2 regions of the Cedecea sp. genome follow, and region 1 is predicted to be linked to the other one. Evidence: predicted binding sites of a transcription regulator. Region 1 holds the regulator's gene; the other holds the start of a gene.
What was found. Region 1 encodes LexA, which represses DNA repair genes until DNA is damaged. Its sites were predicted from a motif close to TNCTGTATGTACATACAGNA; they were not measured.

Region 1 (4,936 bases):
TATGCACGTTAATGCCCTGGTAGAGACGGTTCCAGGTTAACCCTAAGACGCGATCCGTTAAACGCACCGCTTCATAGGAAAAGTTAGCGGCAATCTCTTCCATCAGCGCGATGGCGTTTTGCTGCGCCTTCTCATGGGAGATTTTCTTGCTGCGAGCTTCATCTTCAACCGCGCGGGCAATCGCTTTTGACGCCAATAGCTTGTTGAAAAGATCCTGGCGTACCGGCAGGCGTGGCCCGACCGCAGCCAGACGCTGGCGGGCAAAGTGAGTACGCGCCACGCGAGCCAGTTTTTGGGCGATAATCTTGTCCGTGCCGTGTTCGGTTGCCATGCGGCGCAGCGAAACCGGTGGGGAAAAGCGCACGAAGCTATCGCGGCCCAGCCACGAAACCGCAAAGAATTTCTGGACACCGTTCAGGGTGCGTAAAGGCGGATTGATTTCCCCTTTCTCGCGGCCTGGCGAGCGGCCGAACATCACGGAAACCGGCACCATCTGCACATCGAGGTCTGGGTTGCTGCGGTGCAGATCCAGATAATCGTGGAACAGTTTTATCGACTCTTCTTTTGGCGTGTAGTAGGTAAAGACGCGCGGCCCGCCGTGAATAAACACGTAGCGCGGCAGCAGTACGCCGTCAATTTCCAACGGTTCCAGTGGGTCGGGCAGGTCGTGATCCAGACATTGGGCACGCAGCGTCAGTAAGTCTGCCTTAGAATTGTAGGGCAGGACGTACATAATGGGGCGTGAAGGATCCAGACCGAGCTCGGTTTGGGGATCCGCCGGGATAGACTTGCTCTTTACCAGAACGCTTAATGGTAAATTAAGTAATTTGTAGTAAATTCTTGGCCAGCCTGACATAAATGATGTAAAGCCTCAGGTTAATAATGCAAATGCGCCGCAAGGATATCAGAAACTCTGGGGAATTTCTGTGGCGCTGCGATTTAGACTCAATGAGCATTGACGCTCAATATTTAAAAAGGTTTCCTTGAATGGCGAATAATACCACCGGCATCACCCGCATTATTAAGGCTGCAGGCTACTCGTGGAAGGGGCTGCGTGCGGCCTGGATCAACGAAGCCGCCTTTCGTCAGGAGGGCGTGGCTGCGGTTATCGCTATTGTTATCGCCTGTTGGCTGGACGTTGACCCTATTACCCGTATTTTACTGATTGGCTCGGTCGTGTTGGTGATGATTGTCGAGATTCTCAATAGCGCCATTGAAGCGCTGGTTGACCGTGTGGGCACCGAGTACCACGAGCTTTCCGGACGAGCCAAAGACATGGGTTCTGCTGCGGTGCTGATAGCGATTATCCTTGCCGTTGTGACCTGGGCCACGCTGCTTTGGTCACATTTGCGATAGCCTTTCCAGAATAGTTTAAGTCGCTGGTTTTTTGCTTAATTTGTGGTTTCAAATTCGCCCGGGGCTGTATATACTCACAGCATAACTGTATAAACACCCAGGGGGCGGAATGAAAGCACTAACTACCAGGCAGCAAGAGGTGTTTGATCTCATTCGGGATCATATCAACCAAACCGGCATGCCACCGACGCGCGCCGAGATTGCACAACGTCTGGGGTTCCGTTCTCCAAACGCCGCTGAGGAACATCTCAAAGCGCTGGCCCGTAAAGGGGTTATCGAGATTGTTTCCGGCGCGTCGCGAGGTATTCGCCTGCTGGTTGAAGAAGAAAGTGGCCTGCCGCTGGTGGGCCGCGTTGCAGCCGGTGAACCGCTGCTGGCGCAGCAGCATATCGAAGGCCACTACCAGGTTGACCCGTCTCTGTTTAAGCCGAATGCGGACTTCCTGCTGCGCGTAAGCGGCATGTCGATGAAAGATATCGGCATCATGGACGGCGATTTGCTTGCGGTACACAAAACGCAGGACGTGCGTAACGGCCAGGTGGTTGTCGCGCGTATCGACGATGAAGTGACCGTGAAACGCCTGAAAAAGCAGGGCAACACCGTGCATCTGCTGCCGGAAAACAGCGAATTCCAACCTATTGTCGTCGATCTCCGCGAGCAGAATTTTAGCATTGAAGGTCTGGCCGTTGGGGTGATTCGCAACGGCGAATGGCTGTAACCCTTCTTCTGGTGGTGCGGTAAATCTGCCGTACCACTCGCTTTAAACTCCTCTATTTTCCCCTGGATCATTCCCATGCGATTCTTCTCGTCAACGGATGGTGCGCTGTGGTGGCTGGCGCTGCCGATGATTTTTTCCAACATAACCGTACCGCTGCTGGGTCTTGTCGACACCGCCGTCATCGGCCATCTCGATAGCCCGACTTATCTTGGCGGGGTGGCTATCGGCGCGACGGCGACCAGCTTCCTGTTTATGCTGCTGCTTTTTCTGCGAATGAGTACCACCGGGTTAACGGCGCAGGCGTTTGGCGCAAACGATCCACAGCGGCTGGCGCGCGCGCTGATTCAGCCATTGATGCTGGCGCTGATCGCCGGGCTTGCCATCGTGCTACTGCGTTATCCGCTGATCGCCCTCGCGCTGCATGTCGTTGGCGGCAGCGAAGACGTGCTGTATCAGGCTCGTCGTTTCCTGGAGATCCGCTGGCTGAGTGCTCCCGCATCGCTGGCTAACCTCGTGCTGTTGGGCTGGCTGCTGGGCGTTCAGTATGCGCGGGCACCGGTGATCCTGCTGGTGGTGGGGAACCTTATCAATATCGTGCTCGACCTCTGGCTGGTGATGGGGCTGCAGATGAACGTGCAGGGGGCGGCGCTGGCGACGGCAGTATCTGAATACGCCACGTTTATTATCGGCCTGGTGATGGTGCGTAACGTTCTGAAGCTGCGCGGTATTAGCTGGGCACGTCTTAAAACGGCCTGGCAGGGGGATCTCCGCAAGCTGCTGGCGCTCAACCGCGACATCATGCTGCGTTCGCTGCTGCTGCAAATTTGCTTTGCCTCCATCACCATCTTCGGCGCGCGTCTCGGTAGCGAAATTGTGGCGGTGAACGCCGTGCTGATGACGCTGCTGACCTTCACCGCCTATGCGCTGGACGGCTTCGCTTATGCGGTGGAAGCTCATTCCGGGCAGGCCTACGGCGCACGTAACCGTGGGCAACTGCTGGAGGTTTGGGGCGCAGCGTGCAGGCAGGCCGGGTTGGTCGCGGTTGCATTTGCCGCTCTCTATGCCGTTGCCGGAGAACACATCGTCGCGCTGCTGACGTCCTTGCCGGAACTGCGTCAGCAGGCCGACAGTTACCTGGCCTGGCAGGTCGTATTGCCGGTCGTCGGCGTCTGGTGCTATCTACTGGACGGCATGTTTATTGGGGCGACGCGTGGCGCGGAGATGCGTAACAGCATGGCGGTTGCCGCATTAGGCTTTGGCGTGACGCTGCTTACGCTGCCGCTGTTTGGCAACCACGCTTTATGGCTGTCGCTGGCGGTATTTTTGGCTTTGCGCGGCCTGTCGCTCGGTTATATCTGGCGGCGCCACTGGCGCAATAACACCTGGTTTGCCGCGCATGGCGACCATTGATCGCGTTTTCTAATCCTCGTTAACTTCTCATCTATCATGCTGATTTCCCGCTTTTAAGGCGGGAGTCCGCGTGCCACTGATTTTGAAAATGGTTAAAGATTCTGAGTTTTAAATGTAACCCGAAATCCTTGACTACAATTATTTCTACATCCAGCAGATATTGGATGTTTTCCAGAAATTCAGCATCCGACAGTGAGGATGCAAAACACCTAAACCGAACGATGAGGAGATGACAATGAATAAGGACGAAATCGGCGGTAACTGGAAGCAGTTCAAAGGTACGGTCAAAGAAAAATGGGGTAAGCTGACCGATGACGACATGACCGTCATTGAAGGGAAGCGTGACCAACTGGTGGGTAAAATCCAGGAACGTTATGGTTACGCCAAAGACCAGGCAGAGAAAGAGGTTAAGGACTGGGAGTCCAGGAACGAATACCGCTGGTAACCTGGCGGCCCCTCAAATGTGCTAATCCGTAAACCAATCCTGCCCGGGTACAAGGATGTACCTACCCTTCTTAACGCTTTTTCTTCGGCTGCACAGTGTGGTCGTGATTGCAGGCGCCGTGGTGGCGACAGGCTTCAACTTCCGAACAGTCTGAACACAGCCCGTGGGCTTCAATCACGTTGTGGCGCAGGGCAAAACCCATTTTTGACGCCAGATTCTGCATAATATCTTCTACACCCTGAGCCGCCTGCTCTTTCACTGCCCCGCATCTGTCGCAGATAAACATGGCAGAAGAATGGGTTGGATGATCGATAAAATTGCACAGCACGTAGCTGTTGTTGGATTCCACCCGGTGCACAAAACCCTGCTCCAGCAGAAAATCCAGCGCACGGTAAACGGTGGGTGGCTTAGCCTGTGGCTCGCTGACGCGCAGGAGATCCAGCAGGTCGTAGGCGCTGATGGCGCCGGTTTGCTCGGCCATAAGGCGCAACACCTCGAGACGCTGCGGCGTCAGGCGTACATTGCGTTGCAGGCACAGCTTTTCAGCCTGTGCTAACACGTCATGCGAAGTTGTGGTGTCCATCAGCCTCTCCCGGTCATTGACGCAATACTTTACCATAATGCGGATAAAACGCCGAATCCTGGTACATAATGACCCTATCTACCCAGGAGGAAGTGATGCAAAAACCCGATTGTATTCGCCACTGGCGCGAGCTGGAAGGCGAGGATGATTCAACCTATCCGGACAGCACGGAGCTGTTTTCTATTGGTGCCCCGCTTGCCCGCAGTTTTGGCTTAGGCCGCCTTGGTATTCACCACGAGCGCATTCCGCTTGGACGCAGAACCTCTTATCCCCATGCGGAGAGCAGCGAGGAGGAGTTTGCGTATGTGCTCGAAGGGCACCCGGAAGTGTGGATCAATGGCCATCTTTGGCAGCTTGAGCCCGGCGATAGCGTAGGTTTTCCTGCCGGAACAGGCATTTGCCATACCTTTATCAATAATACCGA
Region 2 (4,936 bases), on a different contig from region 1:
TCTCACGGGAAACATCTTCGCGCGGGAAGGACCAGCAAAGAATTGTCACCGGGCCCGTCAGCATACCTTTAACCGGTTTGTCGGTAAGAGACTGCGCGTATTTCGCCCACTCAACGGTGATCGGCTCAGGGCGACTGATATCGCCAATAACAATCGGCGGCTTCACACAGCGAGAACCGTAGCTTTGCACCCAACCGTTCTGAGTAAAGACGAAACCATCCAGATGCTCGCCGAAGTATTCCACCATGTCGTTACGCTCGGCTTCGCCGTGCACCAGCACGTCCAGGCCCAGACGCTCCTGCTCGGCAATCGCCTGTTTAATGTGTTCGGCGATGCCGGTGCGGTAGTTGTTGGCATCCAGCTTCCCTTTCTTGAAGTCCAGGCGCAGGCCACGGATTTCGGTCGTTTGCGGGAAGGAGCCGATGGTCGTCGTTGGCCACGCCGGCAGATTGAAACGTTCACGCTGTGCCGCCGCACGCGCGGTATAGGAACTCTGGCGCTGGCTGTCCTGCGCGGTGATTTTCGCCAGGCGTTCGCCCACTGCGGCATTGTGCACGCGCTTAGACTGACGGCGAGCCTGAATCGGCGCACTCCATTCGGCAATTTTCGCAGTATCGCCGCTGTTCAGCGCTTCGGTCAGTAAGGACAGCTCGGCACACTTCTGCAGGGCAAAGGCAAACCAGCTTTTAACTTCAGCATCCAGACGAGTCTCTACGCTCAGGTCAATTGGGCTGTGCAGCAGGGAGCAGGAAGAGGCTACCCACAGCTCACGTTTACCCCCCAGGTCTTTCAGTTGAGCATATTTCTCAGTCAGGTCGGCACGCCATACGTTACGGCCGTTGATCACGCCCGCAGACAGCAGCCAGTTTGCAGGCAGCTTCTGATGAATCTCTTTCACATCATCTTTGCCGTGAACAAAGTCTACGTGCAGGCCCTGTACCGGCAGCGCAGTGATGGTCTCCAGGTTCGGGCCAACGCCTTCAAAGTAGGTGGTCAGCAACAGCTTAACCTGGCCGGTCAACGCGTCGTAAGCTGGTTTGAACGCATCAAGCCACGCCTTTGGCAGCTCCAGAACCAGCGCAGGCTCGTCGATCTGCACCCATTCAACGCCGCGTTTCGCCAGCTCGGCCAGAACCTGCTGGTAAACCGGCAGAATGTCTTTCAGCAGGCTCAGGCGGTCAAACTGCTCGCCCTTCACTTTGCCCAGCCACAGGTAAGTCACCGGCCCCAGCAGGACAGGTTTCACCTTGTGGCCCAGCGCCAGCGCTTCGTCGATTTCTTCCAGCAGCTGAGTCCAGGTCAGTTTGAACTGCTGACCCTTGGTAAATTCCGGCACCATGTAGTGGTAGTTGGTATTGAACCATTTGGTCATTTCTGCGGCGGCGGCAGGCTCGCCGGTTGGCGCACGACCACGACCGATGCGGAACAGCGTATCGATATCGACGCTGCCGTCTTTGTTCTGATGACGAGCCGGCACGTTACCGAGCAGCAGGCTGGTGGTCAGAACATGGTCGTACCAGGCAAAGTCGCCCACCGGCAGTAATTCAACGCCGGCCTGTTTTTGTTGGTCCCAGTGGCGGGCGCGCAGCTCGCGGCCAACCGCCAGTAATTCTTCACGGGAGGTACTCCCTGCCCAGTAGCTTTCCTGTGCTTTTTTCAACTCGCGCTTAAGGCCGACGCGAGGGAACCCCAGGGTGTGATTATGGATTGTCATGGTCTTTCCTCTATTCGGTGCGATGTATTTAGACGTCCAGATGTTTACACTTCTATAATCCGCAGGTACTGTATATTCCTCAAGCGCAATTTGTTCATGCCGAAGTGAAGGACTTTCATGATCGAGATTAAACACCTGCGGACGCTGCAAGCGTTACGAAACTGTGGCTCACTGGCCGCAGCGGCCGCCGCACTGCATCAGACCCAGTCGGCCCTCTCCCACCAGTTCAGCGATCTGGAGCAACGGCTTGGCTTCCGCCTGTTTATCCGTAAAAGTCAGCCGCTTCGCTTCACGCCACAGGGGGAGATCCTGCTGCAGCTTGCCGAGCAGGTGTTACCGCAGATTGGCCGCGCGCTGCAGGCCTGCAACGAACCGCACCAGACGCGGCTGCGTATTGCGATTGAGTGCCACAGCTGCATTCAATGGCTGACCCCGGCGCTGGAGCAATTCCGCCAGCACTGGCCGCAGGTGGAGATGGACTTTAAGTCCGGCGTGACATTTGATCCGCAGCCCGCGCTACAGCAGGGTGAACTGGATATCGTATTAACGTCCGATATTCTGCCGCGCAGCGGGCTACATTATTCGCCGATGTTTGATTTTGAAGTTCGCCTGGTGATGGCCACCGACCATCCTCTGGCGAAGAAAGCGAGCATCGAGCCCGAAGATTTAAGTGACGAAACGCTGCTGATCTATCCGGTACAGCGTGAACGCATGGATATCTGGCGTCATTTCCTCCAGCCAGCGGGCGTTAGCCCATCGCTGAAAAACGTCGATAACACGCTGCTGCTGATTCAGATGGTGTCGGCGCGCATGGGCATTGCCGCGCTACCGCACTGGGTGGTGGAAAGCTTTGAGCACCAGGGCCTGATCGTCACAAAGACCCTGGGCGAGGGATTATGGAGCCGACTGTACGCCGCGGTCCGCGATGGCGAACAGCGCCAGCCGGTGACCGAAGCGTTTATTCGCTCGACGCGCCAGCACGCCTGTGACCACCTTCCGTTTGTGAAGAACGCGGAGCGCCCCATCGGCGATGTACCCACAGCGAGGCCATTATCACCGTTCCCCCAATGATAAAGCTCGGCCAGTGCGGCTGCTCCTGCCAGATGGCGAGGTTAACCAATAGCCCGGCGGGCACGTGAACGTTATTCATGATGCCGAGCGTACCGGCGTCCACCTGGGTTGCACCGTAGTTCCACATAAAGTAGCCCAGCCCGGAAGCCACTACGCCAAGCCAGACCAGAATCCCCCACTGTAGCGTAGTGGTGGGGAGCTTTTGTGGATTACCAAGAACAAACCAGGCCGCTGCGGCAACGATAAATGCCCCAAGATAGAACCAGGAAAACGCACAATGCTGCGGCATCGGGTGCGTTTCCATCAGGCGCTTGTAGCCAACCATCCCAATGGCGAAACAAATATTTGCCCCCTGCACCAGCAGCAGGCCAACCCAGAAATGGTCGCTCACTTTGTCGTAGCGGATGATCGCCGCGCCGATGACCGCCAGCCCCGCGCTTAGCACATAGCCCCAACGTAGCTTATTGCCGCTTAGTAAATCGTAGATAAGCGTGACGTACAGCGGCGTCATCACCGTGAACAACAAGAATTCGGAGACCGTTAGGTATAAATAGGCGCGGAAGCTAAGCAGGTACATAACGCCCAGTTGAAGCGCCCCCACCAGCATATACAGCAGCAGCGTTTTTAGCCGGTAGCCCTTAAAACGCAGAAACGGCAGGAATACCAGCGCGGCAAGCCCGACACGCATCAGCACCGAGAAGTAGCTGTCCACATGCCCGGCAAGGTATTCGCCTATCAGGCTAAAAGAGAAGGCCCACAGAATCGTGGTGATGATAAGTAATGGCACAATGAGCAGTCCGCAACGAACAAGATTACGCCATTGTACCCAGAGGCCAGAGCATCAGCTTAACTATTTAGTTGACGAGTGGTCACGAATAAACCACTCGTCATTGTACCTGTTATTCAGCCTTAAGGAACAACCTGCGCAGGTAGTGCGGCACGGCGTTATCGCCGTTGGTGCCAATCACTTCAAGCTCCGGTAGCAGGTCTTTCAGGCGCTGATGAGCATTGCCCATGATGCAGCCCTTGCCAGCCATGCTCAGCATCTCAGCGTCGTTCATGCCGTCGCCGAAGGCGATGCACTCTTTCAGGCCGTAGCCCATTGCTTTCGAAACTGCTTCCAGCGCGTGCCCTTTGGAGACGCCGCCCGCCATCACTTCCAGGCAGGTAAGGGTAGAAAAGCTCACGTTTACGCGGTCACCCCAGCGGGCGTTAATCGCCTGCTCCAGCGGCAGCAACGTATCGTGGTCGTCACAGGTGAAGAACACCTTGCTGACGCCGTCTGCCTCCAGCAGGCCCGGCTCAAATAAGGTGTAGCTGAATTTGGCTTCCTGGAAATATTTCATCTCTTCCGGGCGGTGGCGGTTCATAAACCACTCGTCGCCCCGGTAGACGTTGGTCACGATATCCGGGTTGTTATGCACCACTCCAAACAGATCCTGAGCAATATCATGGTCGAGATCGTGAGAGAAGAACAGATTGCCGTCGGTATCGTGCACGCGCGCCCCGTTAGAGGTGATCATGTACGCCTTGATCTCAAGGTTATCGCGGATTTGCGCCACATCGATATGGTGACGACCGGTAGCAAAAACAAAGTTAACGCCTTCAGCTGTGAGCAGTTTTAACGTTTCTTTCGCATAAGCGGAGAGGAAATGATCGGGAGACAGCAAGGTGCCATCTAAATCTGAAGCAACGACGTGGTACATAGAGACCTCTGGTAATACTCGTCATACTTCAAGTTGTAGGGGTGTTGGCTGCACTCACTTACCCAAATCACTTACTTCAGTAAGCTCATCGGGATAAGCTCTCTGGCCGCCTACCTACAACTCGAATTATTTAGAGTAAATTAATGAATTATGCCGGTCGAAAAACTCAAGCACGGCAGACAATGCTCTGGCACGCATAGCGTCCTTCTCAAACAGGATCTCGTGATACGCGCCTTCAATAACGTAAGGTGTTTCCCCCTCACAAGGGTGGCCCGCCGCGGCCATAATTTCGCAGAATCGCTGGTGCGCGCGGTTATCAACCACTCGCTCCTCTTCCGCCTGGAGTAAAAAGATCGGCGTGGTGATGGCAGTGGCTCCTGCTAACACCTTTTCTCCGGCGAGGATCCCTTCGCGTACCCAATGGAACGTTGGCCCACCCACCCGC

Region 2: the regulator LexA is predicted to act here: its motif matches at 1,781-1,800, upstream of metR (HTH-type transcriptional regulator MetR).

Annotation. Positions count from the first base shown of each region.
Region 1 is NZ_DASYBS010000093.1:46,945-51,880, forward strand. Features, by position in the region: gene plsB (glycerol-3-phosphate 1-O-acyltransferase PlsB) at 1-856, opposite strand, end outside; gene VGM55_RS14610 (diacylglycerol kinase) at 988-1,356, shown strand; gene lexA (transcriptional repressor LexA) at 1,466-2,074, shown strand; gene dinF (MATE family efflux transporter DinF) at 2,150-3,484, shown strand; gene VGM55_RS14625 (CsbD family protein) at 3,720-3,929, shown strand; gene zur (zinc uptake transcriptional repressor Zur) at 4,000-4,512, opposite strand; gene VGM55_RS14635 (cupin domain-containing protein) at 4,608-4,936, shown strand, end outside.
Region 2 is NZ_DASYBS010000016.1:56,603-61,538, reverse strand. Features, by position in the region: gene metE (5-methyltetrahydropteroyltriglutamate--homocysteine S-methyltransferase) at 1-1,714, opposite strand, end outside; gene metR (HTH-type transcriptional regulator MetR) at 1,832-2,785, shown strand; gene VGM55_RS02640 (carboxylate/amino acid/amine transporter) at 2,673-3,572, opposite strand; gene yigL (sugar/pyridoxal phosphate phosphatase YigL) at 3,685-4,491, opposite strand; gene pldB (lysophospholipase L2) at 4,618-4,936, opposite strand, start outside.